One region of the Sodalis sp. RH15 genome, then DNA from elsewhere that is predicted to be linked to it. Evidence: predicted binding sites of a transcription regulator. Region 1 holds the regulator's gene; each other region holds the start of a gene.
What was found. Region 1 encodes LexA, which represses DNA repair genes until DNA is damaged. Its sites were predicted from a motif close to TNCTGTATGTACATACAGNA; they were not measured.
Positions count from the first base shown of each region.

Region 1 (10,528 bases):
CGCAATTCCTTGGCGTAGGTGGCCACCTCCATGACATGTTCATAGCCGACATAAATCGGCACCAGGGTGATGGGCCGGTTACCTCCCCGCAGCATGGCCTGGATGGTCATGGTCAGCGTGCCGGTCTTGGGCTCCAGCAGGCGTCCGGTACGGGAACGCCCGCCCTCCATAAAATATTCCACCGAGTAGCCGCGGGTGAAAAGTTCCCCAAGGTATTCACGGAATATGGTGGAGTAGAGTTTATTGCCCTTGAACGTGCGGCGGATAAAAAATGCCCCCAGGCGCCGGAAAATCGGGCCCGCCGGCCAAAAGTTCAGGTTAATGCCGGCGGCGATATGCGGGGGCACCAATCCCTGGTGATAAAGCACATAGGACAGCAGCAGATAATCCATGTGGCTGCGGTGGCAGGGCACGTAGACGATTTCGTGGCCGTCTTCGGCCAGTTGCCGGACCCGATCGGCATTGCGTACGTGCAGACCTTGATACAGGCGATTCCAGGTCCAGCTCAATACCCGATCCGATAAACGTATGGCCTCATAAGAAAAGTCCGCCGCAATTTCCTCCATCAGCTGGATGGCGGTTTGCTGCGCCTTATCGGTGGAGATTTTTTTGCTGCGGGCTTCATCTTCAATGGCTTTTTCAATGGCCTTGGACGCCAGCAGCTTGTTAAAAAGATCCTGGCGTACCGGCAAACGCGGCCCAACCGCCACCAGGCGCTGGCGGGCAAAATGTATCCGGGCGACCCGGGCGAGCTTTTGCGCGATGGTCTTATCCGTGCCGTGTTCCGTTGCCATGTACCGCATCGACAGCGGATTGGAAAAGCGGACAAAACTGTCACGCCCCAGCCAGAGAATGGCGATGAATTTTTGAAAACCGTTCAGCAGCCGCAGCTGCGGAGCCGGTTGGTTGGGCTGTGCTTCACGGCCCGGGGCGCGTCCGAACATCACGGAAACCGGCACCATTTGTACATCGAGCTGGGGGTTGTTACGGTGTAAGTCCAGGTAATTGTGGAATAACTTGACGGATTCCGGCTTCTCGGTGAAGTAGGAGAAAACCCGCGGACCATCGTTAATAAAGACATAACGCGGCAGCGTTACCCCGTCAATTTCCAGGGGAATCAGCGGATCCGGCAGTTGGAGCTTTAAGCACTGCCCGCGCAGGGTAAGCAAATCCGCTTTGGAATTATAAGGTAACACGTACATCATGGCCCGCATGGGATCCAGACCGGTTTCTTCCCGTGGATTCGCGGGGATTACCTTACTTCTCACCAGCAATTTTATTGGCAAATCCAATAACGCATAATAAATGTTACGCCAACCTGACATATCTGTGTGAAGCCTCTTGTTAGCATTGCGGCACAAGAATACCAGAAACTGCGCAACAGATCTGTGGTGATGAGAACGCAAAGAACCGGTAATATGGGCGCAATTTTCCTCAAGCGCGCAAATGTATGGCAAACCAAATCAGTGGACTTAAACGTATCTATAACGCCATGGGATATTCATTAAAAGGATTATCAGCGGCCTGGCGTCATGAAGCGGCTTTTCGGCAGGAAGCGGTAATAGCCATCCTTGCCATCGTACTTGCATATTATCTCGAATCCGACGCTATTTCGCGTATTTTATTGATTGGCTCGGTGTGGCTGGTATTGGTGATGGAAACGATAAACAGCGCCATAGAAGCGGTGGTGGACCGCATCGGGCCAGAGCTGCACCCCCTCTCGGGACGGGCAAAGGATCTCGGGTCGGCTGCGGTTGCGCTGGCCATCATATTGGCGGCCTGGGTCTGGATAACCTTGCTGTGGCGACTATTTCGATGATGGCTTCTTTTAACCGTTGTTAAATTCAGCCGTTTTTATTACGTTTTGCCACACATGAGGTTTTCAATTGGGCTCGACCTGTATATACTCACATGAAGACTGTATAAACAAACAGGGGACGGAATGAAAGCGTTAACCGCCAGACAACAAGAGGTTTTTGACCTTATCCGCGATCATATATCGCAAACCGGCATGCCGCCGACACGCGCGGAGATCGCCCAACAGCTGGGGTTTCGCTCACCCAATGCCGCCGAGGAGCACCTTAAGGCGCTGGCGCGAAAAGGGGCGATTGAGATTGTCTCCGGCGCTTCCCGCGGGATCCGTTTACTGATTGAGGAAGAAAGCGGTTTGCCTCTGATTGGCCGCGTGGCGGCGGGCGAGCCATTGCTGGCGGAGCAGCATATCGAAAGCCATTACAAAGTCGATCCTGATTTGTTCAAACCCCATGCGGACTTTTTGCTGCGCGTCAGCGGCATGTCAATGAAAGACATCGGCATCATGGATGGTGATTTGCTGGCGGTGCACAAAACGCAGGATGCCCGTAATGGCCAGGTGATTGTCGCGCGGATTAACGATGAAGTGACGGTAAAACGCCTGAGAAGACAAGGCAATATCGTTGAGCTGTTACCTGAAAACAGTGATTTCTCCCCCATCGTGGTGGATTTACGCCAGCAGGAGCTTACTATCGAAGGATTGGCGGTAGGTGTCATTCGCAACGGCAATTGGATCTGAGCCTTTGTCTGGACCCGCTTTGATCTGTTGGTGACTCTAGGTAGCGTATTCTCCCCCGGTTTGGTTTTCGGCGTCCTTTATCAGCTTCGGCGGCCGCAGATTTATTGGGGGAGCTGTGGCGCGTCGTTTTGTTCCGTTCAATAACCTTTTTGCATCTTTTCTTGCCTCGCTTTTTTCAATACTTGCCGTCATTAATCGCTGTTCCCGCCAGCTATCCGCGTCAAAGCACAAGTGAAGTTTATACATATTTTGTTACATTTATCGTCAATCTAATTTCCTCCGCTACCTGCTGTTTTATATCGCCTTATGGTAAAAAACGCGGGAATTACCGTCCATATGACGTCAAATCCTCTGCCAAATAAACCTTTCGCCAAACGCACTGCTATACTTAATCTCATAGGGTTAGCTTATAGATTAACGATGTCAGACGTTTTCTTTAACGAATCCGATTATTCATTAACCGCTGCAAAAGGTTAATGATTAAAATTCCTCACCAAACGATAGCGAAGGAGTTTTACAATGAATACTGACCAAGCAAGCGGCAACTGGAAGCAATTCAAGGGTAAAATGAAAGAACAATGGGGCAAACTCACCGATGATGATTTGACCGTTGTTGAAGGGAAGCGTGACCAGTTAATCGGTAAAATTCAAGAGCGTTATGGTTACGGCAAAGAAGCAGCAGAAAAGGAAGTTTCGAACTGGGAAACCCAGAATAAATATCGCTGGTAGCGATGTAACGTGGTAGCCCGCTATTACGTTGGTTACCCGGAATAATCAGATTAATGTTCCTACCCAAAGGTACAAGGATGTACCACCTGCCTAATCACATCCTTAAACTAATCTACTAAAAATTTTAATGCCTTCCTATTTAACTATTACCTCTTTTTGATCCCAATGCTATGGTCGTGTCCGCAATTATGCAGCCGATCGCAGGATTGCACTTCGGAACACTTGAGGCAAAAACCATGGGCTTCCACCACGTTATGCCGCATGGCAAAACCCGCTGACCGGGCCATGCGTTGTAGAATCTCCTCAATCCCCTCGGTGGATTGCTCCGTGACCTGGCCGCAGCGATCGCAGATAAAAAAAGCCGAGGTATGGCTAGGCTCTTCAAAATGATGGCACAAGACAAAGCTGTTGGTTGACTCGACGCGATGTATAAATCCCTGCTCCATGAGAAAATCCAGTGCGCGATATATAGTCGGCGGTTTAGCCTGGGGTTCTGAGGCCCGTAACAGATCAAGCAGATCGTAGGCGCTAATTGCCCCCTCCTGCTGCGTCATCAGGCGCAATACTTCGAGCCGCTGCGGCGTCAGGCGTACATTCCGTTGTTCACACAATTGTTCAGCTTGACTGAGCAATTGCGAACTAGTCATGCTTTTCATAGGGAACCCCCGTAGCTTATCTATCCATCATCTTATCATGATGACGATAAAATACCGAATCTAGGGATGTAAGCCGAGCGAGGCTATAGCATTCCCGGCTAACGGTCAGCAAAACAGGGCAGAGAAGAGCTTTTATGCTGTCAGGCGTGGCGACATATTTATTTCCCGGGGAGGGTGGCTGTTGATGCCTTCCGTAACGCTATTGGCGATGGTAATCAGGTGATAGATAACCTGTTTGTTGCTTGCCCTGGTTTTTCTCTTGATATTTATCTTATGGGAGGAAAGGGTTTTTTCTTTGATATGCAAATGTGAACAGATATGTAACGTATCGTAGCCGGACATCCACATTGTGAGGACTTCAGCTTCCGTTTTACTAAAGCGCAGTGGGGAAAATCCAAGTTTGTTATTATCATCCAGCCATGTTCTGACATCGAGATAATAACGGATAATCATATTGATAGTGCTGATTTTGATAAATTTTGAAGTGATAATGACATTCTTTTTGATTGGGATAAAATCATAGAATTTTATGCTTTCATTACCGATAAAGATAAAAAAGAGCGTCGCCGGATGCTGTTCTATGACGGTCTTGAGCTCCTCATTATTGTGCTGATATTGAAAATAATTCTGATTGATAAAAATAATGGAAGGAGATGCTGTTTCGCATTTTTTTCTCAATGTTGACAAACTGTCCAGTGTTCGAATACTTCCTTTAACACCATTTGCGCCAAGAGAGCTTTTCAGCGCATATCTGGTGTATGTGCATGGATCAAGAATAAACACTGTCATAATAATCGCGATATCTACAGTTATGGTTATTGATAGGGGAAGGATGCGTTAGTTCGTTCTATAAATTCCCTTTGAAGACGAAAACAGTGCCTTCGGTATTTGTTTACCGGCTGCTTGTTCGGTTGAATATGATTTTTCTCTTTCTGTTTTCCCTGAAATGCAGAGCCAGGCTGATTATGGTAATCAGCAGCATAAAAGCGATAAGCACGCTGTAAATAATCATACTTCAACCTTTCACTCAGTAATGAAGACGGCGACGCCTTAAATCCATGTGATAGAGGATTATGACCAGTTTGTAAATCGCCATCGAAGCCATTGGGACGTAATATAAGTTATTTGGTACAAAATGAGTTTTTTTTCAAAAAAAAGCTATTGAATGTTAATACTTCGCTGCCAAACCGCGGTTTGCGCACGGCGCACCTCCGGTCGTTTAAAACGCTTGGCAGGGTATTGCCGCCGCTGGATTTCATGCCAAAGGCCGGCGGCAAACGGCAGGGATCTTATTTGCCGGAAGAGGAGTGATGCCACGCCATGGAGAAGGCGCTGTGGGAATAGTGGAATAGGATGAGATATACGCCGGTAATTGCTTTTTTTAATCAGTTAAAAATCAACATTGCTACTCGACAGCGTGATGCTTATGATTATTGACGGGCAAATAAATTTATCAATAACGGATGCCTTTTTGATTAAAAATTATTATAGGGCATAGAAGAGATGCGATATATTTTTGTATCTGTCTTTTAGGTATCCATCGCCGATATGCCCTTTTTTTTGCTCAACTCAATATCCGCCTTCTTTAAGCGTCATTAAGAGCAAGGAGAAAGCCCGTTGGAGAAATATCAGGCTTTCTCCAGGGCGTTGTTGCAAAAATATCAGACTCTCCCCCGTTCGAGGGATCTTATATCGGTTTGAGTAAATATCTGTTGAAACAGGGCGAGCATCCCCTCGCACAGGCTGTCATTCCAGCCGCCGTGCCGGACGTTATCCCGGAATTTTTCCGCCAGCTCTTCCGGCGACAGCGGCTGCTGTGCGCCGCCGCGCATCCAGGGCTGAACGTGCTCATAAACGGTGCCGTCGCTCATCGTTGCCCGCAGATGGCCGGTGAACTGGGCCGGGTAGGGGTTTTGCGGGTCGATTTCATAGCGGATTTTTTGTGCCAGCGCCAGCACCGCCGGGTCGTTAATCCGTGACGGCGTGAATTGTCCCAGTCCGGCCCGGCCGTCAAAAAAGCCCACCGCCATGCAAAACGGCGTGCTGAATTTTGCCGCGTAGGCGGTGGGAGGGCGATGCTTGACCGCCAAATCCTCCCACAGCCGATGTACTGTACCCTCCCCGACCCGGCAAACGATGTCGCGAATATCGCCGGGATTGATGTTCCGGCGCGCCAGGGCGATGGCGCAATCGATATAGGGCTGGGTCATGGTGCCACATGCATAAGGCTTGAAAGCGATGGACTGCATTAGCCAGCGCTGATTAAGGTCAGATAAGAGCGGGGTGAAATCAGGGGTTACCGAAGGCGCGAAGGCCTGGAAAAAACCATGGCGCCCCTCGAGCACGGTTCGCGGTCCGTCTAATCCGCCCCGGGCCATTAAGGCGGCGCGGATGCCCGATTGCGCGGCCCAGCCGGCATGCATGCGTTTGGTGGAGGTGCCTTCGGCCAGGTATTCAATAATCCCTGACGCCATGCTGCCGGCAATCCCCAAGGCCGACGTCGTTTGCCCGTGGTCTAGCCGCAGCGCCGCCGCAACGGCTCCCGCCGCGGCAATAGCGCCGATGGCCGCGGTGGGATGAAATCCCGCCCGATGGATGGCTTTCGGCGCCACCAGGCTCAAACGGCACATTAATTCAGCCCCCACGGCAATGCCCCGTAGCAGCGCTTCTCCGGCTAGCCCTTCGCGCTCGCAAATCGCCATGACCGCCGGCACCACCACCGCGCCGGAGTGAACCGGGCCGCCCTCGAATGTGTCGTCGTAATCTTCACCATGGGCCGCGGTACCGTTCACCAGGGCGGCGTCATAGGCCGTCAGCCCCCCGGGATGCCCCAGCGCCGTACATAAACCGTTACCGTCAGCCGTTGCCAGGGCGGACTCTACGTAATACTCGTGTCGCGCGGCAATGCACAGACCCATCACATCCATCAGCAGCAAGCGCGCGGTGCCGATGGTTTTTTGCGGAAAGTCGCCGGCATCCTGCGCCAGGATCCAATGGGCAAGCTGCTCGGCAATACTATTCTTATCCAGTTGGCGATCGTTCATAATGTGTTTTTCTCCCGGAGCAGGGTGGCGGCAAGATATCTCGCTCGATCAAAAGGGCAACGGCTGACTACAGCGCCCGGTTTTGCGCGCTACAGGCACGCTGATACCCTTGTTGAATATGCTGACGCATCGAGTGTGCAACGGCATCCGGGTCTCGTGCCGCCAACGCTGCCAGAATCATGCGGTGTTCGGCATGGGACGCCTGGGAGCTGCCGGATAACGCGAGGCCCTGACGCCGGATTAAGTGCATGCGGTTGATAACCTGGCGATAGAGCGTAAGTAATGTGGCGTTTCCGGCCATTTCCACCACCCGATCATGGAAGGCAATATTCAATAAAAAATAATTATTCACATCGTCATGCTGGGAAATGGCCTCCAGTTGATCAAGCACGCCATGCAATTCCTGCAATTGGTCCTCGGTAACGATGGACGCCAGGCGGCGACCGGCGATTTCATCCAGGCCGGCGCGAACTTCATACAGTTCGGCTGCTTCCTGTTCGGAAATATCCCTGATCCAGGCGCCGCGGTTTTTTTCCAGTGAAACCAGGCCGGCCTCTTCCAAGGCGCGGAAAGCTTCCCTGACCGGACTGCGGCTGATTTGCAGGTGCTCGGCCAGTTCCATTTCGTTGAGTTTCATACCGGCCACCAGTTGCCGGGTTTTAATCCGCCGCAGAATTTCTTCCTGCACGAGGTCACAAAGGGTCGCCGAACGTAATACCTGGATGGAATCTGCTGTATAAGACATAAATTCGCCTGTGAAGAATTATCGGTACATTTAACGGTACTTAAGGGAGAAACGCGCCGCCATTGGCGTGAATGACCTGTCCCGTGAGGTAGCGGGCGTGAGGTCCGCTCAAAAAACGCACCAAATCCGCAATGTCCTTGGGAGTGCCGCGTCTTCCCAATAGCGTGCTGTGAACGGCATGGTGCGCGGGCTCCGCATTGCCCGCCGCCGCGCCGCGGGCGGTATTTATCATGCCCGGCACCACGCAGTTCACCGTGATGCCGTCAGGGCCTAAATCATGGGCCAGGGCGCGAGTTAATCCCACTAGGCCGGCTTTAGCGGCCATGACGTGCGCCCGGCCGGCGGAGCCCGCATGGGCGGACATGCCGCCGATATTGATAATGGTGCCTTCACCGGCCTGCCGCAGCGCCGGCAAGGCCGCGCTTGCGCATAGAAAAGCGCCATCGAGTATCACCGCCAGTACCTCGCGCCATTGCGTCCAGTCCAACTGCGCGAAAGGGACTTCACGGCGTATGGCGGCATTATTTACCAGAATATCAATCTTGCCGAAGCGGTGTAATGCCGCCGTCATCAGGCTTTGCGCACCCTCGGGCCCGCTGATGTCGGCAAGGTGCAGCAATGCTTGCCCGCCCTGACGTTCTATATCCTCAACCACCCCGGCGGCCGCGTCAGCGGATTGTTTGGCGTTGACTACAACGGCTGCGCCCGCCGCCGCCAGCTCAAGGGCCATTGCCCGGCCAATATTGCGGGCCGCGCCCGTCACCACCGCTACCCGTCCACTCAGTTCTGCGGACATACATTGCCTCCGTCTATTTCATCACTGATGATACGTTCGCCGACATTGCCTAAGTACAAGAGTAGTACCGGCTCAGCGCCCGCCCTCTTGGGTCATGGCCGACAGTTCCGCCATATTGCGGCAGGACTCGACGTCCCAGCATGCCCGCAACAGGATGGCGGCGCGATCTTGTCCCAATATCGGCGCCACCAGGTCAGTAAATTTAGTATTCAGATCCTGCCGGGTCATTGGCTTCGCCGCGCTGCCTATAGCATGGTCGACGTGTTTTTCAAGGCGTTGGCCGTTGTGAAGCCGGATAACGATATGGGCGGCATCGCTGTCCAGTGAGGGATCGATGACGGCATTGACCCTATCGCGCAACCCGATGGTATGTTCATCCCGTACCGACGCGTCACTGTATTGCGCTTCGCCCGCGCGCCCTTGAATCACTGCCACAGCGGCGGAATGATAGACACTGAACTTACCGTCGAGACCGGTTTTGGGTGTGCGCTTGCCGGTCAATTCCAGCACCAGCGGATGGACGCGCAGTTCTATACTGTCAATCTCGTCGGCCTGCAAAGCGTATTCACTGCGTAGCTGGATACAGCCGTCAATCACCGGGTGGATTACGATGCCGCAGGCAAAAGGCTTAAAGGTATTCAGCAGGCTTTCGTGCCGCTCGCCAAATCCGCCGGTTATCTCCGACAGGTTGCGGTGGGTGCTGGTGACATTGGCCCAGCCCCGTTTCGCTTCAATGCCCTGTTCCGAACTGGTATAGCCCTTTGCCGCCAGCAACGCGGCGGTTAAGCCGTTTTGCGCCGCCCGCCCCGGATGGAAGCTTTTGGTCATGGTGCCGAACATTTCCCGCAGCCCAACGGGTTGCGAGGCGGCCAGACCCAGCGCCCATACCATTTGCTGTTCGTCCAGAGCCAACAGTTTTCCTACCGCCGCCGCGGCGCCAAACACCCCCGCCGTGCCGGTGATATGCCAGCCGATATCATAGTGGTCCGGATAAACCGCGTTACCGATGCGGCATTCCGTTTCTATTCCCAACACCAATGCATGGATAAAGTCCGCACCGCTGATGCCACGGAATTCCGACAGCGCCATAATGGCCGATGCCACGGGCCCCGCGGGATGGATAACGGTTTTAAGATGGGTGTCGTCAAAGTCAAAAACGTGTGAGGCGATGCCGTTGAGCAATGCCGCTGTTATGATATCCGTGCGCGTATTTCGTCCCAGAAGGGCGGCCTGTTCCGTTCCGGCAAAAGGAGAGAGCGCAGCATAGGCGATATCCACCGCCGGATGACGGCTCCCTCCCACGGCGCACCCTAGCCAGTTAACGAAAGAACTGATGCCATGGGCGCGGACATTTTCCGGTAAATCCCTGGGCCTGGATGTCACCAGATAGCGCGCCAGCGCGCGGGTAACGCCTTTATCGGACGTGTTCGATGCCTGTTGAGAATCGGGTAAAGACATAAACGCTCCCCAGTAAACAAATCAATGGTTGTATTGCATATTGTCGACAATATTCGATGGTATGGGTTATTCTGTAAAGTACATTTTCCAATTCTGTTACCTGGATCAGATATTCGTTAATGGGAAAAACAACGGATTGACTTTAGGAAAGAATGTAAATTGCAGGGTAGGGTAGTGAAACGCGTTAACATGATGCAAAAGGCGAGGCCATGGTAATGGCGGCGGCCGGGCGCTTTTATATGCTATCATGCCCTTTGAATTTTTACCCCACGGGCCTTGTTCAAGGGTGGCCGGGGTGCCGTTACAACCAATACGATAAATGGTCCGAAATGCTCGATAATTCTATATCCCCATTGCCTTCCGACGGCCGGTTACAATCGGAAGCGGCTCGATTTTCCTCCCAGCGCTTCGCCGTCGCGCCCATGCTGGACTGGACCGATCGCCATTGCCGGTATTTTTTACGTCTGTTGACACGGCATACCCTGCTCTACACCGAAATGGTGACCACCGGCGCCCTGCTCTACGGCAAAGGGGATTATCTTGCGTACA
Region 1 covers NZ_CP178738.1:5,870,536-5,881,063, reverse strand. The annotation lists gene plsB (glycerol-3-phosphate 1-O-acyltransferase PlsB) at 1-1,325, opposite strand, end outside; gene ACL2XO_RS26595 (diacylglycerol kinase) at 1,451-1,819, shown strand; gene lexA (transcriptional repressor LexA) at 1,943-2,551, shown strand; gene ACL2XO_RS26585 (CsbD family protein) at 3,071-3,280, shown strand; gene zur (zinc uptake transcriptional repressor Zur) at 3,427-3,936, opposite strand; gene rcsA (transcriptional regulator RcsA) at 4,069-4,725, opposite strand; gene ACL2XO_RS26570 (MmgE/PrpD family protein) at 5,598-6,980, opposite strand; gene ACL2XO_RS26565 (FCD domain-containing protein) at 7,048-7,725, opposite strand; gene ACL2XO_RS26560 (SDR family NAD(P)-dependent oxidoreductase) at 7,766-8,521, opposite strand; gene ACL2XO_RS26555 (MmgE/PrpD family protein) at 8,594-9,979, opposite strand; gene dusA (tRNA dihydrouridine(20/20a) synthase DusA) at 10,309-10,528, shown strand, end outside.

Region 2 (10,528 bases), 1.6 Mb from region 1:
CTGCCATCCGCTGGTGGGATCCGCCAGCCTGACGGTTACCCGTATCCAGGGCGGCCATGCCGATAATGTCCTGCCCGGCGCCTGCGACATCCTGCTGGATCGCCGCATGGTGCCCGGCGAGGATGAAGAGGTGGTGAAACAGGAGCTGGAACACCTGCTGACGGTGGCTCGCGAACGTTTCGGCGTGCGGGCCGGCGTCTTGCGGTACCAGCCCACCACCGGCGGCGCCACCGAAACCGCCGCCGATGAAGCCATTGTTCAGGCCGGCCTGGCGGCCTGCCGTGCCCATGGCCAGTCTGAGCCGGGGCCCTTCGGTTTTCAGGGCGGCTGCGATCTGGTGCATTTTCGCAGCCTCGGCACCAAGGGCATCGTCATCGGGCCGGGCTCGCTGGCGGTAGCGCATAAACCCGACGAGTTCGTGCCGTTGGATGAATTTATCAATGCCGGCCGGATTTATCAGCAGGTGGCCTGCGCTATGCTGCCCGCGGAGAACGCCAAGTGAAAGCCGCTCTTTATCGCGCCGATCTGCACTATCGGGGACTGCAGCTGCATACCGCCTCTTCCGGCAGCATCCCCGCCCTTGAGTCGCTCTATCTGGTACTGGACGACGGCCACGGCAGGGGCATCGGGGAAGTCAGGCTGAATATCGCCTACCTCAACGGTTTTACCGCCGAACAGGTCATGGCGGATGTGCGCCGGGCCCTCGCCGGCCAAGACTGGTCGTTGCCCGCCGCCACGCTGCTGGAGCATTCGGAATCGACGCTATCCCCTTACCTGGCGCCGACCCGCATGCTGCTGGATCTGGCGCTGCATGATATGGCCGCCGCCCAAGCGGGTACCAGCGTGGCCGGACTATTAGGCGCGCCGGAGGCGTTTCCCGTGTCTTCCGCCACCAACCAAACCCTGTTCTGGAGCACGCCGGAGGTCTTTTTGCAGCAGGCCGAGGCCTATGTGGCGCGGGGCTTCACCCAGCTCAAAGTCCGCATCGCCATCGGCACGCCGGAGCAGGATATCCAGCGTCTGGCGACGCTGCGTGACCGTTTCGGCGATCGCATCCATCTGGCCGCCGATGCCAACGGCCAGTGGACGCCCGAACAAGCCGCTGAACGTCTGCGAGCCTTGGCGCCTTTCGGCCTGAGCTATGTGGAGCAGCCCATCGGGCCCCAGTGGCCGGATGAAATCCCCCGGCTGGCGGAGCACAGTCCCATCCCCTGGATGCTGGATGAAAGCGTCAGCTGCGAGGCCGACGTCGACCGGGTCATTGCCCTTCAGGGCAAGGTTTGGGCCCATCTGAAGCTGGTGAAGCTCGGCGGCATCGCCCCGACGGTGCGGGCCGCCCGGCGGCTGCGGGACGCCGGCATCCCCTTTATGATTGGCCAAATGAACGAAGGCGCCGCCGCCACCGCCGCGGCGCTTCAGGTGGCTTACCTCACCCAGCCCCGCTTTGCCGAACTCTATGGCGCCGACGGCATTATCGACGATCCGGTCAGCGGGGTGATCTACGGCCGGGGCCAGGTCAGCTGTTCTTATTCCACCGGTCTGGGTATTCATTTTGATGCGGGCCGGGCTGTGTTTATTCAGGAGTTTAACTAATGCAAAACGTGGGTAATATTGTCCAGGGCAGTCAATCCGCTTTCGCCCCGGAAGAGTACCGTGGCCGGGTACAGCGGGCGCGCCGGCTGCTGACCGATGCCGGTCTGGACCTGATGATCATCACCGGACCGGAGAATATTTTCTACCTCACCGGCCAGCAGACGCCGGGGTATTACACTTTCCAGGCCATGGTCCTGCCGGTTGACGGCGAGCCGGTGTTTGTTATCCGGCAGCTGGAATATTTCAATTTTATCTCCAATACCTTTATCAGCGACGCCGCCATCTACCAGGACGGGGATAATCCGGTGAATTTCCTGCTGGAGGTGCTGCGCGGACGGGGATGGCTCGATAGCCGCATCGGTATCGATAAACGGGGCTGGTTCCTGCCCATCAGCGTCTATGAGGCCTTGCAGGAAAAACTGGGGGTTATCCATGACGCGGCGGGCATCGTCGAACAGCTGCGGGCGGTGAAGTCGCCGGCGGAAATCGAAAAAATGGCGCTGGCCGCGCGCTATGTGGATGCCGGCATGAAAGCGGGCCGCGATGCCATTGCCGCCGGCGCCACCGAGAACGACCTGGTGGCCGCCATGATGGGACAGGCCATCGCCGCCGGCTCGGAATATGTCGGCATGGAACCGCTGGTCTCCACCGGACCGCGCAGCGGCGTGCCGCACGGTACCTGGCGCCGCCGCCGCATCGCCGCGGGGGATGCGGTATTTCTGGAAATGTCCGCCACCCACGATCGCTATCATGCCGCGCTGATGCGTTCCGCCTGGCTGGGCACCCCGCCCGCCGTCGCGCTGGATATGGAGAAGACCTGCCAGGAAGCCTTGCAGGCCGCCCTGGACGCCATCCGTCCCGGCGCTACCTGCGAAACCCCGCATATCGCCTGCCAGCGGGTGATTGACCGCGCCGGCTATACCGAAAACTTCAAAAAACGCACCGGCTATTCCATCGGCATCGCCTTTGCGCCGGACTGGGGCGAAGGGGCGATCCTGAGCCTCTATAGCGGCATCACCACCGAACTGCGGCCGGGCATGACGTTCCATATCCCGCCGGCGCTGCGGGTTTACGGGGAATTTACCGTCGGCGTCAGCGAAACCATTGTCGTCACCGAAACCGGCTACCGGGTACTGGGTTCAACCGAGCGTCCGCTCTATCAGTTAGGGTCATAATCGCCGGGGGTGGCCTGCCACCCCCATTTTATCAAAGGAAATTGCAATGAAAGATTTGGTCGAAAGCCGCGAACGCCTGAAGGGCATTTTTAATATTACCGTTACGCCCTTCACCGCCGACGGCGAGATTGATTTTGACGGACTCTGCCGCAACGTGGAGCGCGTCATTACCCTGGGGTATGACGGCATTCTTATCGGCGGCACCTATGGGGAATTCCCTACGCTCACGGTGGCCGAACGGGCCGCTATCTTCCGCCGGGTGATGGATTTGGTGAATGACCGGGTACCGGTCATGCTGTGCAGCGCCGGTTCCGATCCCCGGGCGGTGAAGGAGCTGACGGCCCTGGCGGGGGATCTCGGCGGCCTGCCGATGGTGACGCCGCCGTTTGTTTCAGAGGTCACCGACGAGCAGATCGTCAGCTTTTTCAAACAGATGGCGCCCTTATCCCGCACCGGCATCCTGGTGTATAACGCGCCGGGCATCGGCATCACCCTGGCGCCGGCCCTGCTGGAACAGCTGGCGGACATTCCGCAGGTGGTGGGGATCAAACAGGGCGACCTGAATCCCACCGTTATCGACCAGTTGGCTAATCGCCTGTCGGGACGCCTGCGGCTGTTTTGCGCCTCTGATCTGGCCTTCCTGGGGCCGATGATGTGCGGATTCGACGGCATCAGCAGTACCAACAGCGGCGCGCTGCCGGAGCTTATCCTGGCGGCCTATCGGGCGCTGGAACGGGGAGATGCCCATACCGCGCGGGATTTGCATCGTCTGTGGTACGGCTACCGGGGTCTGGCGCGCCGTTTCGGCCAGCCGCAATTGGTCAAGGCCGCCATGAACCTGCGCGGTTTCGACGGCGGACATGTGCGTTCGCCGCTGATAGACGTGGCCGAACCGGTGATAGCCCAGCTTAAGGAAGAATTAACCAGGCTGGCGGCGGACAGCCGCAGCGGCGTGGTTTTGAAAAACTGAAATCGCGGGCGGGCATATGCCATGTCCGCCCGCGAGGCATGACGTCTGGAGTACGGTGCGGCGCCGGCAGAAACGGGCGGATATATCAACGCCCCGACAAGGCGGCCTGTTTCAGCCAGGCCATGATAAGCGGGTGTGCCGCCGCCGGGGCGGAGGTCAGTTCGGGATGTCCCTGTACGCCGAGATAAAACGGATGGTCGGCCAGTTCGATGCCGTCGGCGATGGCGCCGGCGCTATCGGTGGCGCTCACCGTCAGGCCGCAGCGGGGAAGCATCTCCAGCAGATCGGGATTGAGCTGATAGCGGTGGTTATAGCGCAGCCGGTTATCTGTCGCCAGGATGGACGCCAGCCGGCTGCCGGTACGCAGCCGCATGTCATGCTCCCCGGAGCGATGCACGCCATAGCGGTTCGGATCCCGCAGCGGCACAAAGGTTTTCACCGGCGCGTCCGGGTCGGCTTCCTGCAGGTTGGCCCGCCGTAATGCCGGCAGCTGTTGCAGGGCGGCGGTGGCCATGGTCTGCATGCCCAGGCATAACCCGAGGGTGGGTATGCCCTGTTGCAGGGCATAACGCGCCACCGCCAGCTGTCCGGACACATTGCCCATATCCGCGCCGCCGGGCAGCAGTATCCCCGCCACCGTTGCCGGCAGCAGGCCATCATCCGGCGACAGCGTTTTGGGCGGGACGAACAGCACGTCAAGGGTAATGCCCAGTGCGTCGGCGGCATCCCCCAGGGCCGCCAGGGTGGCGGGATAGGCGGCGGCCTGATCCTGCCTTGCGCCGATAAGGGCGATGCGGAGTTTTCCCGCGCCGCGGGTGGAATGCGGCGGCGAGGACGGTGGCGACGTGGCATGCCAGCGGCCGAAGGTATCGGGTCGCCATTCGCCCTCGATGGCCGCGCCGCCGGAGCGGTCTTCCAGGACCAGGCGGCCCCGGCGGTTCACCGTATGCCAGAGACGGTACGGGACGCCGCCCTGCTCAAGCAACGGGATCAGGACGGATAAAGCGTCCCGCTGCGATGGTCCGATGGGCACCACGCAATCCTCCCGTGCCGCCCGCTGCGCGCAGGCGGAGGGGGTTAAGGCGGCGTCGGGCGAGCGGCCGGTCATGCGTTCAAGCCAGAGCAGCCCGCTGGTCACCAGCCCGCCGTGACGCAGCACATGCTGGCAGGCATCGGGAAACCGTCCGGTGTCGTAGTCCGCCGCCAGATGCAGCAGGGGGAGCTGGCGCTGCGCCGCCACGATCGCCGCCATCAGGCCGTACAGCGCGGGTTCCGGCGTGTCGTGCACCACCAGTAGGGTCGTCATGGATAGGTTCCTTTAGGGAATCAACAAAGGAAAGGCCGGTTCGGCCATGTTAATGTAAATTGAACTATATGTGTCAAATAATACAATTTTCTTATCCCACTTTGAAGAGGCATCCATGTCAGCAGAACTTATCGCCCGGCGTATGAAGCGCGTACGTCCCTCCCCCACCGCCGTGATTTCCGATATCGTGCGCGCCATGCAGCAAAACGGCATCGACATTATCAACCTGGGTGAGGGTGAGCTGGACTTCGATACTCCCCAATCTATCAAACAGGCGGGTATCGATGCTATCGAACGCGGCGACACCAAATACACCGCCGTATCCGGTACCGAGGCGCTGAAACGGGCCATTATCGGCAAATTCCAACGTGAAAACGGGCTGGTCTTCCAGCCGGAAGAGATCATTGCCGGATGCGGCGCCAAGCAGCTGATTTTTAATGCCTTCCTGGCAACAATCTCACCGGGCGATGAGGTTATCGTGCCGGCGCCTTACTGGGTTTCCTACCCGGACATGGTGGCCCTGGCCGAAGGCGAGCCCCGTATTGTCCCCTGCAGCGAGCAATCGGGCTGGAAATTGCAGGTCGCCGACCTGGCCGCCGCCATCACCCCCCGTACCCGTTGGCTGATATTGAATTCCCCCAATAATCCCACCGGCGCGGTGTATTCCCGCGAAGAGCTGCAAGCCCTGGCTAAGGTGCTGCTGGATTCTCCCCAGGTGATGATCCTGTCCGACGATATTTACGAACATATGCGCCACGATGCCGAGCCCTTTGTCACCCTGGCGCAAATCGAACCCCGCCTGCGAGACAGAACGCTGACGGTGAACGGCCTGTCGAAGGGCTACTCCATGACCGGCTGGCGTATCGGCTATGCCGGCGGCCCGGCCTGGCTTATCTCGGCCATGCAGATATTGCAATCCCAAAGTACCTCCAACCCCAGCTCCATCTCCCAGGCGGCGGCGGTTGAGGCGCTGACGACACCGGCCGTTTTCCACGCCGACTGGCTGCGGCGGCTGGCGGCCCGGCGCGCCGTGGTCATGTCGATGATTGCCGAGGTGCCGGGACTCGGCGCCGAATTACCGCCGGGGGCATTTTACGTGTTTGCCAACTGCCGGGGGATGCTGGGCAAACGTACGCCGCAAGGGAAGACAATAGACAGCGACAGCGATTTCGCCGCCTATCTGGTGGAGAATGCCCATGTGGCCACGCTGCAAGGGTCGGCCTTCGGCGCATCGCCCTATATCCGCATCGCCTATGCCATTGACGATGATCGCCTGCATGAAGCCTGCGCGCGCATCAAAAACGCCTGCCTGGCATTACAGTAGTAAAGTCCGGGTGCTTTTGCCCAGGGGATTAAAGGCAAGATCGCTGCGCTCTGGGTGAAATATAACAATACCGGCGGAACCGCCGCCGGCATATTTAATATAGGTTGGCTAATAATCAATGCCAAAATAACATCGCTTTTGATAAATAACTATACGAAACTAATGATTAGCATAGCTAATTAATTACCGTTAAACCTTTTGCTCATTCCCAATGATATTCTTATTTTTGATCTTTATATTAATCATAGAGCTAATTAACTTCCCGCCGAATCTCCTCAATCCCTGTCTTTTCAAACAAAACAATTTATTTATACTGGACACATAAACAGTATAAATGAGTTGAAAGAATGAAGATTATCGCAGACTTTTCCGGCGCCCATGCCATGCTGCCGGTGCTATCGCTCCCCTTGTTTGCCGATCAATGCCGGGCGGGCTTTCCTTCTCCGGCGCAGGACTATGTGGAAAAAACGCTCGACCTGAACGAGTATTGCATCCGCCATCCCAGCGCCACCTATTTTGTCCGCGCCAGCGGCGAATCGATGATTGAAGCCGGGATCGGCGACGGCGATTTATTGGTGGTGGATCGCGGTGAAACCGCCGGTCATGGCGATATCGTCATTGCCGCCGTCGATGGCGAATTCACCGTCAAACGGCTGTGCCTTAAGCCGCGCCTGGCGCTGCAACCGATGAATCCGGCCTTTCCGACGCTCTATCCCCAGCCGGATGCCTTGGAAATCTTCGGCGTGGTGCTGTACGCCATCCACAATACCCGGAACTAGCCATGTTTGCCCTGGCGGACGTGAACAGCTTCTACGCCTCCTGCGAAACGGTATTCCGGCCGGATCTGCAAGGGTTGCCGGTGGTGGTGCTGAGCAACAATGACGGCTGCGTCATTGCCCGTTCCCGAGAAGCCAAACAGCTTGGCATAAAAATGGGCCTGCCTTATTTTCAGCTGGGGGAATTGCTGCGCAAGCACCGCATCGCGATTTTCTCGTCCAACTATGCGCTGTATGCCGATATGTCGGCCCGGGTCATGTCTATTCTGGAAGCCATGGCGCCGCGCACCGAAATCTACTCCATTGACGAAGCCTGGATGGACGTTAGCGGCATCGAAGCCAGCATGCCCTACACGGAATTCGGCCATCGGGTGCGAACCAGGGTCCGGCAAGACACCGGCCTGACGGTAGGGGTAGGCATCGCCCGCACCAAAACCCTGGCTAAGCTGTGCAATCACGCGGCCAAACAGTGGCCGGCCACCGGCGGGGTAGTGGCTCTCAACGACCCGGCGCGCCTGCGCAAACTGATGTCGCTGGTGCCGGTGGAGGAGGTTTGGGGCGTGGGCCGCCGCATCTCCCGCCGGCTCAATGCCGTGGGGATTCATAACGCCTTGCAGCTGGCGGAATCGAATATTTCGTTTATCCGCAAGACTTTCAGCGTGGTATTGGAACGCACGGTGCGGGAACTGCAGGGAGAATCCTGTATCGCCCTGGAGGAGCAAACGCCGGTAAAGCAACAAATTGTCTGCAGCCGCTCGTTCGGCGGTCGCGTCACTGCCTTGGCCGATATGAGGCAGGCGGTTTGCCGCTATGCGGAGCGGGCGGCGGAAAAATTACGCCAGGAACAACAATACTGCCGGCAGATAGCCGTGTTTGTCCGCTCCTCGCCCTATGCCGTCAATGAACCTTATTATGCCAACGGCGCCAGCGAAAACCTGCTGACCGCCACCCAGGACACGCGGGATATAGTCGCCGCCGCCATGCGCGGGCTGGAACGGATTTGGAAAGAGGGACCGCGCTATGCCAAGGCCGGGGTAATGCTGAATGATTTTTCCCCGACCCGCCAGGCGCAACTGCATTTATTCGACGCCTGTCCCCCCCGGCGCGCCAGTATGGAGCTGATGGCGGTGCTGGATAAAATCAACCACACCGGCATCGGCCGGGTCTGGTTCGCCGGTCAAGGCATTGCCCCCTCATGGGCGATGCGCCGGGATATGTTATCCCCCGCCTATACCACCCGCTGGGGGGAATTACCCACAGCCAGGCTTTGCTGATGTTCGGATTCGCCATGGCGGCCACCGAATGAATGCCCATAAAACATTTCACAAACGCCGCTCGTCAATCCGGCGTTCATTATTCGGCGGTGCGTTATCTGGTAGTATTTTCCCGCGATGTGTCAATAACACTTTTACTCAACGGAGAAGAGCTCGTCATGCCGATAAGCGCAGTGGGTCACAGAAAGAATGTAGGTACATTTGAAAATAAATTTCTAAAATATAATACTAATATTATCCAGGAACAGATTATTAGCATAGCCCGTTCACAACAGGAGAAAGTACCGGTCAAACCGGGTGGAATAGCTGTTCTCTATACCCTTTCCGCTATTTTACCCCATATTAAAATGGTCGTGAATTCGTCGGCGGAGCCCCGCGGGGGTATCGTCATGTATAATGGCACGGCGCAGAACACCCCCAGCCATAACGGTAAAGCACAGATTATGGCGGCTGCCGCCAGGAACACAAACTATCCTAAGGCTGAATCTAGACCGGCTCCGATTCAAAATCATAGGATTCCCAACATTATTTCCGAGAATACAAATATAAAAAGCAATTTATATCAACATATGGGAAAAACCGCCTCTGAATTTTTTTATCAGTGCATGCAAAAGCTTGATGCGCTGGTAACCCAATATGACCCGCTCAGATTTCCCACGGCCGACGCAACGCCTGTGGGCACTGGTTATTTATCTCAAAACGGGGCCTACTGGGATCAGAATAATCATATCTATGTCATAAAGAGTGAATTGACAAAGAAAAAATTTATTGAATCGTTACTCAATTTCCTTGTCGTTAGCGGACAATTAACGGACTCAGGCGCAGAAAAACTTGAAACCTATGTAAAAGAAAACACCTCCGGCATTCCTTTTTTTCTCACGCCCGTAATAAAATTCGAGAATGAGTCATCAAGAGCGAAAAGGATCTCTGAGGCGGATAGAAACCGGTATATCGGCGAACATATTCGAGAACATTGCGCTTATGAAGCAGACGTGCTTAATACTAAAGGCGAAAATGAAGGAAAAGCCTTTATGTTCTGGGCTGGACGGTTAGAAAATCCTCTTCGAATGATATATGACAATACCGATGAAAGCCCATCCCCTTTAACACTGCAAGTAACAAGCGGGCTGAATTTTTTCTCTGACATTTTGACTCTGGGCTTAAAACCCCTCATTGGAAATCTTATTGCCAATTATCTTAGAAGAGAATACTACCTATCGCAAGGAGACGAGATATGCGCAGAAAGACAGCGCCATCTGATCATAGCTGAACTCGCTACTGGTATTAATGTCGAGGGATTTGCGTTCAGACATCGGGGAAAAGCGCCAATCCTAAAACCGCGAGAAATAATGCATTCGGTTCCCCTGTCCGAGCGGGCAGCCTACTCGCTGCGCAACCCTGCTACCGGGGTCCAAGAGGAACTGCTGATAAAAATAGTAGATAACAAAAAAACAGCGAGCGCGACCCACGATGGCAAAGACAACATTTACCTGAAACCGACGGATCAAAATGAGTTTATGACTTATCATTCTCATCCCGCCAAGCCGGACTTACCGGAAAGGAGAGTCATCTTTGATGAAGAGAAATCAACCTGGCGATATGCCGATAGCGTTGATGCCGCCGAGCTCAATGTACAATTCAGTAAAGGCAAGTCGTTTATTCACTTGCAAGGAGAGAAACATGAATTACGTATGAATCGTCACCGACAATATGAAGCCGTTGTTCATAAGACATCCGGTACCAAGGAATATCTTCCTGTCTATAGGGAACCGTTGTCACGTGAATGGCATTTAGAAGAACACAACGGGCATTCTGTATTCAATACCAGACAGAAGAAAATTATTAATGATTTTAATATTCCAATCGGCAAACCCGTTAAGTACATCGCGGAACAGAACGGCAATCAAAAGAGGTATGGCGCCGGAATAATATACCGGGTGGAAGACACCGATGCTTATTCAAACGATATATTCTATAAAGCCATTGAGATGAATGGCATGGTGGTGCCGGTGAGAGAGCGTATCACATCGAAAAATCGTCTGCATTATGAAATATTCGATATTTCTAATAATCAAAAAGAGACCTACCCGGTTGAGTTTGACGGCGCTCG
Region 2 covers NZ_CP178738.1:1,299,520-1,310,047, reverse strand. The annotation lists gene ACL2XO_RS06215 (M20 family metallopeptidase) at 1-502, shown strand, start outside; gene ACL2XO_RS06210 (mandelate racemase/muconate lactonizing enzyme family protein) at 499-1,593, shown strand; gene ACL2XO_RS06205 (M24 family metallopeptidase) at 1,593-2,768, shown strand; gene ACL2XO_RS06200 (dihydrodipicolinate synthase family protein) at 2,815-3,738, shown strand; gene ACL2XO_RS06195 (glutamine amidotransferase-related protein) at 3,824-5,044, opposite strand; gene ACL2XO_RS06190 (pyridoxal phosphate-dependent aminotransferase) at 5,160-6,368, shown strand; gene umuD (translesion error-prone DNA polymerase V autoproteolytic subunit) at 6,716-7,147, shown strand; gene umuC (translesion error-prone DNA polymerase V subunit UmuC) at 7,150-8,418, shown strand; gene ACL2XO_RS06175 (hypothetical protein) at 8,451-10,528, shown strand, end outside.
Region 2: the regulator LexA is predicted to act here: its motif matches at 6,680-6,699, upstream of umuD (translesion error-prone DNA polymerase V autoproteolytic subunit).

Region 3 (10,528 bases), 900 kb from region 1:
TGGCGCTGTACCGGGTAAATCATCAAAACTTCTTCACTGAGATCCTCGGGAGCGATGTGCTCTTTTTTCGCCAGAGGATGGTCCGGGGCCACCACCAGCCGTACCTCAAAATCAAACATCGGCGTATAAAACAATCCGCTGCGCGGCAGGATATCCGACGTCAGCACCAGATCAAGCTCCCCCTGCTGCAGGGCGGGCTGCGGGTCAAAGGTGACGCCGGAGCGGAAATCCACCAGCACCTCCGGCCATTGCTCGCGAAACTCGGTCAGCGCCGGCGTCAGCCATTGAATACAGCTATGGCACTCGATGGCCAGCCGCAGCGTCGTTTGATGCGGTTCCAGGCAATTTTGCAGCGCCTGCTGTACCTGAGGCAGGATTTGTTCGGCCAGCTGCAGCAGGATCTCTCCCTGGGGAGTAAAGCGGAGCGGCTGGCTTTTGCGAACGAATAGTCTGAAACCCAGCCGCTGCTCAAGATCGCTGAATTGATGGGACAGCGCGGACTGGGTTTGATGAAGCTGGGCCGATGCGGCCGCCAGCGATCCGCTGTTACGCAGGGCTTGCAGCGTCCGCAGATGTTTAAGTTCGATCATGAGGGTGTTTCACCTGGAAGTGAATAATTTGCGCTTGTGGTTAATACAGTACATGTTGATTATGGATGTGTAAACATCTGGACGTCCATATGGGAGAAGGTAATGACAATACTAAGCCACACACTGGGTTTTCCGCGCGTCGGTCTGCACCGTGAATTGAAAAAAGCGCAGGAAAGTTATTGGGCAGGAAAATCCTCGCAACAAGAGCTATTGGCGGTGGGGCGCGAACTGCGGTCCCGTCACTGGCAGCAGCAGAAAGATGCCGGGGTCGATCTGCTGCCGGTGGGTGATTTCGCTTGGTATGACCATGTGCTGACCACCAGCCTGATGGTGGATAATATCCCGGCACGGCACCGGCAGGGCGACGGGCCGGCGGATCTGGATACCCTGTTCCGCATCGGCCGCGGCCGCGCGCCGGGCGGCGAGCCCGCCGCCGCCGCCGAAATGACCAAATGGTTCAATACCAATTATCATTACATGGTGCCGGAATTTACCCGCGGACAATCATTCCGCCTGGGGTGGACCCAGTTGCTGGATGAAGTGGATGAAGCCCTGGCGCTGGGCCACCGGGTTAAACCGGTTATCCTCGGGCCGATAACCTACCTGTGGCTGGGCAAGACCAAGGGAGAGGCTTTTGATCGGCTATCGCTGCTGGCGGAACTGTTGCCGGTGTACCGGCAAATACTCGGCGAGCTGGCGCGGCGCGGTATCGAATGGGTGCAAATCGACGAACCCGCCCTGGTACTGGAGCTCCCCGCCGACTGGCAACAGGCCTATGAAACCGCTTACCGTGAATTGGCGGGACCGGTTAAATTGCTGCTGACCACTTACTTCGACAGCATCGGCCATCATCTGGATCTTATCCGATCGCTGCCGGTGCAGGGTTTGCATGTGGATCTGGTGGCGGGACAGGATTCACCCGACGAATTGCACCGGCGCCTGCCGGCCCACTGGCTGCTGTCTTTGGGCGTGATTAACGGACGCAACGTCTGGCGCGCCGATCTCGGCGCCTGGTTTGATCGTTTGCGCCTGCTATCGGGGCAACGGCCGATTTGGGTGGCCACCTCCTGCTCGCTGCTGCATAGCCCCATTGATTTATCGGTAGAATCGCGCCTGGATGAAGAAGTCAAAAGCTGGTTCGCCTTTGCCTTGCAGAAATGCGGCGAGCTGGGTTTGTTGCGTGCCGCCCTCAATCAGCCGGATGAGGCGCAGGTCTCCTTGTTGGAAGAGTACAGCCGGCCTATCCGCGCCCGCCGCCACTCGGACCGGGTGAACAATGCCCGGGTGCAGGCGCGTTTGACGCAGATTACCCCACGGGACAGCCAGCGCGGGCAAGCCTATGAACGGCGTGCCGAGCTGCAACGGCAGCGTTTTAATCTGCCGGCCTGGCCCACCACCACCATCGGTTCCTTCCCGCAAACCACGGAAATACGCGGCCTGCGTCTGGATTTCAAGCGGGGCAGCCTGGATAGCGCCCACTACCGTGCCGGTATCGGCGAACATATCCGTCAGGCGGTGGCCGAGCAGGAGCGTCTGGGACTGGATGTGCTGGTGCATGGGGAAGCCGAGCGCAACGATATGGTGGAATATTTCGGCGAACATCTGGATGGGTTTGTCTTTACCCAGAACGGCTGGGTGCAAAGCTACGGATCCCGTTGCGTGAAACCCCCGGTTATCATCGGCGATATCAGCCGACCGTCGCCAATAACCGTCGAATGGGCGAAATATGCCCAATCCTTAACGGATAAACCCATGAAGGGCATGCTCACCGGGCCGGTGACGATTCTATGCTGGTCTTTCCCCCGCGAGGACGTCAGCCGCAAAACCATCGCCCGGCAAATCGCCCTGGCATTGCGCGACGAAGTGGCGGATCTGGAACAGGCGGGCATCGGCATCATCCAGATCGATGAGCCGGCGCTGCGGGAAGGTTTGCCGCTGCGCCAGTCCGAATGGCGGGAATACCTTGATTGGGCGGTGGAGGCATTCAGACTGAATGCCGCGGTGGCCCGGGACGATACCCAGATCCACACCCATATGTGTTATTGCGAGTTCAACGACATCATGGATTCCATCGCGGCCCTGGACGCCGATGTCATCACCATAGAAACCTCGCGTTCGGATATGGAATTATTGGAAACCTTTAAGGAATTCGATTATCCCAATGAAATCGGACCGGGCGTCTATGACATCCACTCGCCTAACGTACCCAGCGAGGAGTGGATTGTGGCACTGCTGCGCAAGGCGTCGGAGCGTATTCCCGCCGAACGGCTTTGGGTTAATCCCGATTGCGGGCTGAAGACCCGCGCCTGGCCGGAAACGCGCCAATCCCTGGCGAATATGGTGAGCGCTGCGAAACGGCTGCGTGCTGAAAAGGTTTAAGGCGGCGATAAACGGGCGGCGGCGGATTATTTGCCGTCGCCGCTCATTCCGTGCTGCGAAAACCATTGCAACATGCGCCGCCAGCCGTCTTCCGCCGAGGCGGCATGATAATTAGGACGGTAATCGGCATAAAAAGCATGGCCGGCTTCGGGATATACCCGAATTTCGGCCTTGGCATTGGCGGCGCTGAGCGCACGGCGCATAGCGTCAATATGCTCCGGAAGGATGCCGGTGTCCTGTGCGCCGTACAGGCCCAGAACCGGCGTCACCAATTCCTTCGCCATATCAACCGGGTGCCGTGGCGTCGTCAGCGTTTTATCCCCCACTAATTTGCCATACCAAGCCGCCGCCGCTTTTAACTGGGGATTATGAGCGGCATATAGCCAAGCGATGCGACCGCCCCAGCAAAATCCGGTTACCGCCAAACGCTGTCCGTCGCCGCCATGGGTGGCTGCCCAATGGGCGGTATGATCCAAATCCGCCATCACCTGCGAGTCCGGCACTTTACTCACCAGCTCTTTGAATAATTGACCGATATCGTCATAGGCTGACGGATCTCCCTGGCGGAAATAGAGCTCCGGCGCAATCGCCAGATAGCCTTGCTTTGCCAGCCGGCGGCATATATCGCGGATATGTTCATGAACGCCAAAGATTTCCTGAATTACGATAACGATAGGCAAAGGCCGGCTTTCACCAGCGGGTTTCGCCATGTAAGCGGGCATCCGATCGCTTTGTGAAGGGATAGTGAACTGCCCCGCTTCCAGGCCGGCATCATCGGTATGAATGGTAGTAGATGCGACATTGCCTGCTGCCGGGGCAAAGGCGGCCGGTTTCCTGTTCAGATCGAGGGTATCGTCGATGTTCATATAGCTGCCTTGTTGAGTTTTAACGTTAGGTTGATTATAGCTAAAGTTAATGGCTTGTGAATCATTTTAACAAGACAGTTACGATAATAAAAGTCTCATCCAATAAATTATTTTTAATGTAATAAATATATAAAATAAAACGGATATGTAATATGTAAATATAATAGAATTTCTACTTCACGCATCTCGCCGCGAGGATTTTTGATAGCTGATAATATCATTAAAATCAATAGCTTTAGGTTATCCATCGATTGTTGATCCATTATTATGTAATAATGCTACATATATCCTCATGGCTAGAGTCATTTATAACGGGAAGAGAAGTATTGCCCGGCTGATATTTAAAATGTCCGTCACACTTTCAATTTTAATCTTCGCCCCGTGGTCGCTTTATGCAATTTATCCGCAGCGAAGCGTTATAAGTTTGATTTTCATTATCGATTTCTTTTATTAAGAATAGACCCAAGCGAGGAGGAGGGTATCAACAGCGGAATACGTTATTTTGTCGATAAATGCATACCAGATAATATCGATTTTAAATAATATTAAAAAAATTATAATAATGGAAAATTGTTATTTCTTTATTTAACACAATTTGAACTATTTCATGATGAAATTAATAGCTATGTTAAAAGAGCAATACTTTTAAAAATTCTGTTTTGGGAGTAACCACCATGACTATATCGATAGATTATTCCGTTGCCAAAACTCCACCTGCCGTTCATAACGGCGCGGCGGGCGCTGATACGGGCAATCTGGCCGCCAAGCTGGAATCCGTTAAAAATAGTCCTGATAACGTCTCGACATTCTCTCTAACGTCATCGCTATCTGCTTCCGCCGCTAAATTATCCACTCACCTGGGTTTGGACAAATTGATCAATGGATTGACATGGGTCGGCAGTCTGACCAGCAGTACGATGGGCAATGTTGTGCAATTCAGTCAGTACGCTGCGGATACCGTGCAAATGGTCCATGACGGCGCAAAAATCGTACAATATGGCATAGAGCATGGCATCAAAGGGTTGCTAAGCGAAATCATGGTCTTATTAAAAGCTCAGTCGTTGCCCATAGTGGAACGCTGGATCGATAAAGTTTACGAAGCCGGGAAAGACGTCACCTTGACGCAGGTCCTGAAGATCCTAATGGAATGTATTGCGAACGACAAAGAAATCAAAGGGTTGTTTAAAGAGATAATTGCAACCTGATAACGGTGTGAATGTGAGATGCCCCACGGACTTCGGCAGATAAATATTAGTATTCTAACGATATTATGTTTGGGTTAACATGTTATTTTTAGAGGTATCTGCCATGTCCTCATCCGATGTTTTTCATCTTGGTTTAACACACTCCGATCTGAAGGGGGCCACGCTCGCCATCATCCCGGGAGATCCGCAAAGGGTTGAAAAAATCGCCGCGCTGATGGAGAATCCGGTGCACCTGGCCTCTCACCGGGAATTTACCACCTGGCGAGCAGAAATATCAGGCAATCCGGTTATTATCTGTTCAACCGGCATTGGCGGACCCTCCACATCCATCGCCGTAGAAGAACTGTCCCAGTTGGGCATCCGCACTTTTTTACGGGTTGGTACCACCGGCGCGATTCAATCTTATATTCAGGTGGGTGACGTACTGATCACCACCGCCGCGGTACGTTTGGACGGGGCCAGCCTGCATTTCGCCCCTGTGGAGTATCCGGCGGTGGCGGATTTTGACTGCACTTCCGCTCTGGTGGGGGCGGCGAAACACCATCGAACGAAATTTCACATTGGGGTAACCGCGTCCTCCGATACCTTCTATCCGGGGCAGGAACGCTACGATACCTATTCCGGACGGGTGCTTAACCGCTTGAAAGGGTCCATGCAGGAGTGGCAAAGCCTGGGCGTCATGAATTATGAAATGGAATCCGCCACTCTGCTGACCATGTGCGCCACGCAAGGGTTGCGGGCAGGTATGGTGGCCGGCGTTATCGTTAACCGTACCCTGCAGGAGACCCCCGATGCCCGTTCCATGCAGCTGGCCGAAAGCGTCGCGGTAAACATCGTCGTCGATGCCGCCCGCCGCCTTATTATCTGATCCGGTTATGGCGACCGGTGCAAACACCCCGGTCGTTTCAGTCCGGTTTAACCTGAAGATTCGCTTCAATGGCATGATAAGCCGTGCCTTCCTTACCGATATCCCGCCGATGTTAATCATTATTTCCCCGTGAGGAGCCTTCTCTTGGAGGATATTCCACCGTGGCATCGCTGGCGCGGGGGGAGGTTGGGCAGAAGATGGCTTATCGGTCTTAACAACTGATATACCCTTCATCTTGCATCTTTCATTTTTTGAGTGGTGGCGGCGTTGGCTGAAAGCCGTAATCCATCGGGTATAAATGGGTCTGGACATTTATACAGTTCCCACTTAACGTGACGGTTGGCACAGGTTACGGCGGAGGTTATATGGATTTCAGCCTGTTATACGCGGCGGGGGGCGTGCTGGCGGGGCTGCTGCTCGGCCTGCTCATCGCAAGCCACCGATACCAGAAACGGCTGGCGGATCATCAGGCGGCGCTGGGTTTGCATGAACAATCCCTGGCATCGGCTCGGCAAGAGCTGGAGCGGGTAGAAGCGGCTCACCGTCAAAGCGGGCAGCAGCTCCGTGACGGCGAGCGCGAGCTGCGCGATCTCTACAGCCGGCTCGCCGCCGCGGAGGAGCGTCTGCAACCCCTGGAAAACTGGCGAAAAGAGTGTGAACAGCTCAACGGCGAATTGCGGGCGCTGCGGGAGGTGAATAGCGCGCAAGAGGCCGAACTGCGGGAAGTGACTATTCGCCTGGAAGAGACCCGCATCGGCGCGGAAGAAAAGCAGCGCTTGCTGATGAATAGCGAACAGCGGCTGGCATCGCAGTTCGAAAACCTCGCCAATCGAATTTTCGAGCAAAGCGGGCGCAAGGTGGATGAGCAGAATCGGCAAAGCCTGGATCTCCTGCTGACCCCTTTGCGTGAACAACTGGACGGGTTTCGCCGCCAGGTCCAGGACAGTTTCGGCCAAGAGGCGCGGGAACGCCATACCCTGACTCATGAGATCCGGAGTTTGCAGCAGCTTAACACGCAAATGGCGCGGGAAGCGGTCAACCTGACCAAGGCGCTCAAAGGGGATAACAAAACCCAGGGCAACTGGGGCGAGGTGGTATTAAGCCGTGTTCTCGAAGCTTCGGGTCTGCGGGAGGGCTACGAATATCAAACCCAGGTGAACATTCAAATCGATAATGCGCATCGGATGCAACCGGACGTTATCGTGCGTTTGCCACAGGGAAAAGATGTGATCATCGACGCCAAAATGTCACTGGTGGCTTATGAACGTTTTTTCAACAGTCAGGATGAAAGCGAGCGCCAGCTGGCGCTGACGGAGCATATTCAATCCCTGCGCGGGCATATGCGGCTGCTGGGGAGAAAAGATTACCAACAATTGCCCGGTTTACGCTCGCTGGATTATGTGTTGATGTTTATCCCGGTGGAGCCGGCCTTTATGCTGGCTATTGATAAGCAGCCCGAACTGATCGGCGAGGCCCAGAAACAGAATATCATGCTGGTGAGCCCCACTACGCTGCTGGTGGCCTTGCGGACCATCAGCAATCTTTGGCGCTACGAGCACCAGAGCCGCAATGCCCAGCATATTGCCGAGCGGGCCGCTCGCCTGTATGACAAGATGCGCCTGTTTGTGGACGACATGCTGGCCATAGGGCAAAGCCTCGACAAAGCCCAGGGCGGCTATCGTTCGGCCATGAATAAGCTGACGCAGGGCCGCGGCAATATTCTCAGCCAGGCCGAGGGGTTCAGGGCGCTCGGGGTGGAGATCAAGCGCCCCATCAATTCCGTGTTGGCGGAACAAGCGGAGCAGGGATATAACGACGCCGATATCAGCAATGCGCGAACTGCCGACGATGACCGCGATGGGCAAGACGAAACGCCGCTAACCATCCCCGATAATTGTCCGCCGTCGGTTGACGACAACGCTGTCCGGGGCGAAACTCCGGAGCAGGCGTAAGAGGAATATACGCCGACGATGCAAGCGGGCCCTCGGCGCGGAGCCATAAGACTTCCGCTGAGTTGACCAGCCCTGCTGTGGGGCTTTGCGCTCGCTTCTGTTACACTTCTCTGATATCTCATTAAGCAGGATGAATAACATGGCAGATGAAGACAAACGCGAAACGACCCATTTCGGCTTTCGCACCGTGCCCAAAGATGAGAAAGCGGTTATGGTGGCGGATGTCTTTCATTCCGTCGCGGCAAAATATGATTTGATGAATGATTTAATGTCTTTCGGCATTCATCGCCTGTGGAAGCGTTTCGCTATCCATTGCAGCGGCGTGCGGCGGGGTCAGAAAGTGTTGGATCTTGCCGGCGGCACCGGCGATTTGACGGCGAAATTCTCCCGGCTGGTGGGAGAAGAGGGTGAGGTGGTCTTGGCGGATATCAACGATTCGATGCTGAAAGTCGGTCGCGATAAACTGCGCAATAAAGGCATTATCGGCAATGTGAGTTATGTCCAGGCGAATGCTGAATCTCTGCCGTTCCCCGATGATACCTTCGATTGCATCACCATCTCGTTCGGCCTGCGCAATGTCACCGAAAAAGAGCAGGCGCTGCGCTCCATGTATCGGGTGCTGAAACCCGGCGGCCGTCTGCTGATCCTGGAATTTTCCACCCCGTTGTTCAAACCGTTGAACAAGGCATACGATCTCTACTCCTTTCACGTATTGCCGCGCATTGGCGAGATGGTGGCGCGGGATGCGGGCAGCTACCGTTACCTGGCCGAATCTATCCGCATGCATCCGGACCAGGAAACATTGAAAGCCATGATGCTCGACGCCGGTTTCGACTCCGCCGAGTATTTTAATATGACCGGAGGTATCGTTGCGCTGCACCGCGGTTATAAATTTTGATCGGGAAATCATATGCTGATGTCATTGATCGCCGCGACTCTTGAAATTGCTCTTAAACGCTTGCTGTATCAGGATCAATTCATGAAAACGGCTCGCCAGCGCCTCAAGGGTAAAACCCTGCGGTTTGAGCTGGCGGAACTGGACAGTCCGGTCATTTTGGTTTTTGGCGAATCACAGGCGGATGTTCTCACCTCTTGGGACGATCCGGCGGATTGCACCGTCAAAACGCATTTTTCCGCGATTCCGGCGCTGCGCCGGCGGCAACGGCTTCCCGCCCTGATTAAGCAGGGTGATCTAGAAGTGGATGGCGACATACAGGTGGTGCAGCAATTTGTCGCCCTACTGGATATGGCGGAATTCGATCCGGCCGAACTGCTGTCGCCCTATCTTGGCGATGTCCTGTCGGAAGGGCTGACGCAGCGCGTTTCCGCCCATGCCGATAATATAAAACGCCGCTGGACCGACCGGCAAACCCAATGGGGACAGGCGGTCACCGAAGAGTGGCGGCTATCCCCATCGGCCCTTGAGCTTGCCTGGTTCAGCGAAGAGGTAGACACCTTGGATCGGGATGGCGCCGCTCTGGCGGCCCGTCTGGAAAGAATGGAGATCAGCCGATGATTTTTGGAGAAATCGGCCGCCTTTATTATATCGTGCGGGTATTGCTCAGCTACGGACTGGATGAACTTATTCCCAAAGTGCGCCTGACCCTGCCGCTTCGCCTGGGGCGCAAGCTTTTGTTCTGGATCCCCAATGAGCATGCCCAGCAGCCCTTGGGTGAACGATTGCGGCTGGCCCTGGAGGAATTGGGACCGGTTTGGATCAAGTTCGGGCAAATGCTGTCCACCCGCCGCGATCTATTCCCGCCGGTGGTGGCCGATCAACTGGCGATGCTTCAGGACCGGGTGAAACCTTTTGACGGCGCCCTGGCGCGCCAGCATATCGAACGGGCAATGGGCAAACCGCTGGAGTCCTGGTTCGACGATTTCGATCAGCAGGCGCTGGCGTCGGCATCCATCGCCCAGGTCCATACCGCGCGCCTGAAAGAAAACGGTAAAGAGGTGGTGATCAAAGTGATCCGCCCCGACATCATGCCGATGATCAAAGCCGATATGCGGTTAATGTACCGGCTGGCCAGCTGGCTGCCGCGGCTGCTGCCCGACGGACGGCGTCTGCGGCCGGTGGAAGTCGTGCTTGAGTATGAAAAAACCCTGTTGGACGAACTGAACCTGCTGCGTGAAGCGGCGAACTCCATCCAGCTCAGGCGTAACTTTGAAAACAGCCCGATGCTCTATATACCGGAGGTCTATCCGGATTACTGTAGCGAGACCATGATGGTCATGGAACGCATCTATGGTGTTCCGGTGTCGGATGTGGCGGCCCTCGAGAAACAGGGAACCAATTTGAAATTACTGGCGGAACGTGGCGTGCAGGTCTTTTTTACGCAGGTGTTTCGTGATAGTTTTTTCCATGCGGACATGCATCCGGGCAATATTTTCGTCAGTTTTGAGCATCCGGAAAATCCGCAATATATCGGTATCGACTGCGGTATTGTCGGTTCGCTTAATAAAGAGGATAAACGGTACCTGGCGGAAAATTTCATCGCTTTTTTCAATCGCGATTACCGCAAGGTTGCCGAGCTGCACGTTGATTCCGGGTGGGTGCCCCCCGATACCAATGTGGAAGATTTTGAGTTTGCCATCCGTACCGTGTGTGAGCCGATATTCGAAAAACCGCTGGCGGATATCTCTTTCGGCCATGTTTTGTTGAATC
Region 3 covers NZ_CP178738.1:574,422-584,949, forward strand. The annotation lists gene metR (HTH-type transcriptional regulator MetR) at 1-590, opposite strand, end outside; gene metE (5-methyltetrahydropteroyltriglutamate--homocysteine S-methyltransferase) at 693-2,969, shown strand; gene ACL2XO_RS02605 (dienelactone hydrolase family protein) at 2,996-3,835, opposite strand; gene ACL2XO_RS02610 (hypothetical protein) at 4,510-5,040, shown strand; gene udp (uridine phosphorylase) at 5,144-5,908, shown strand; gene rmuC (DNA recombination protein RmuC) at 6,274-7,860, shown strand; gene ubiE (bifunctional demethylmenaquinone methyltransferase/2-methoxy-6-polyprenyl-1,4-benzoquinol methylase UbiE) at 8,000-8,758, shown strand; gene ACL2XO_RS02630 (SCP2 domain-containing protein) at 8,771-9,376, shown strand; gene ubiB (ubiquinone biosynthesis regulatory protein kinase UbiB) at 9,373-10,528, shown strand, end outside.
Region 3: the regulator LexA is predicted to act here: its motif matches at 6,211-6,230, upstream of rmuC (DNA recombination protein RmuC).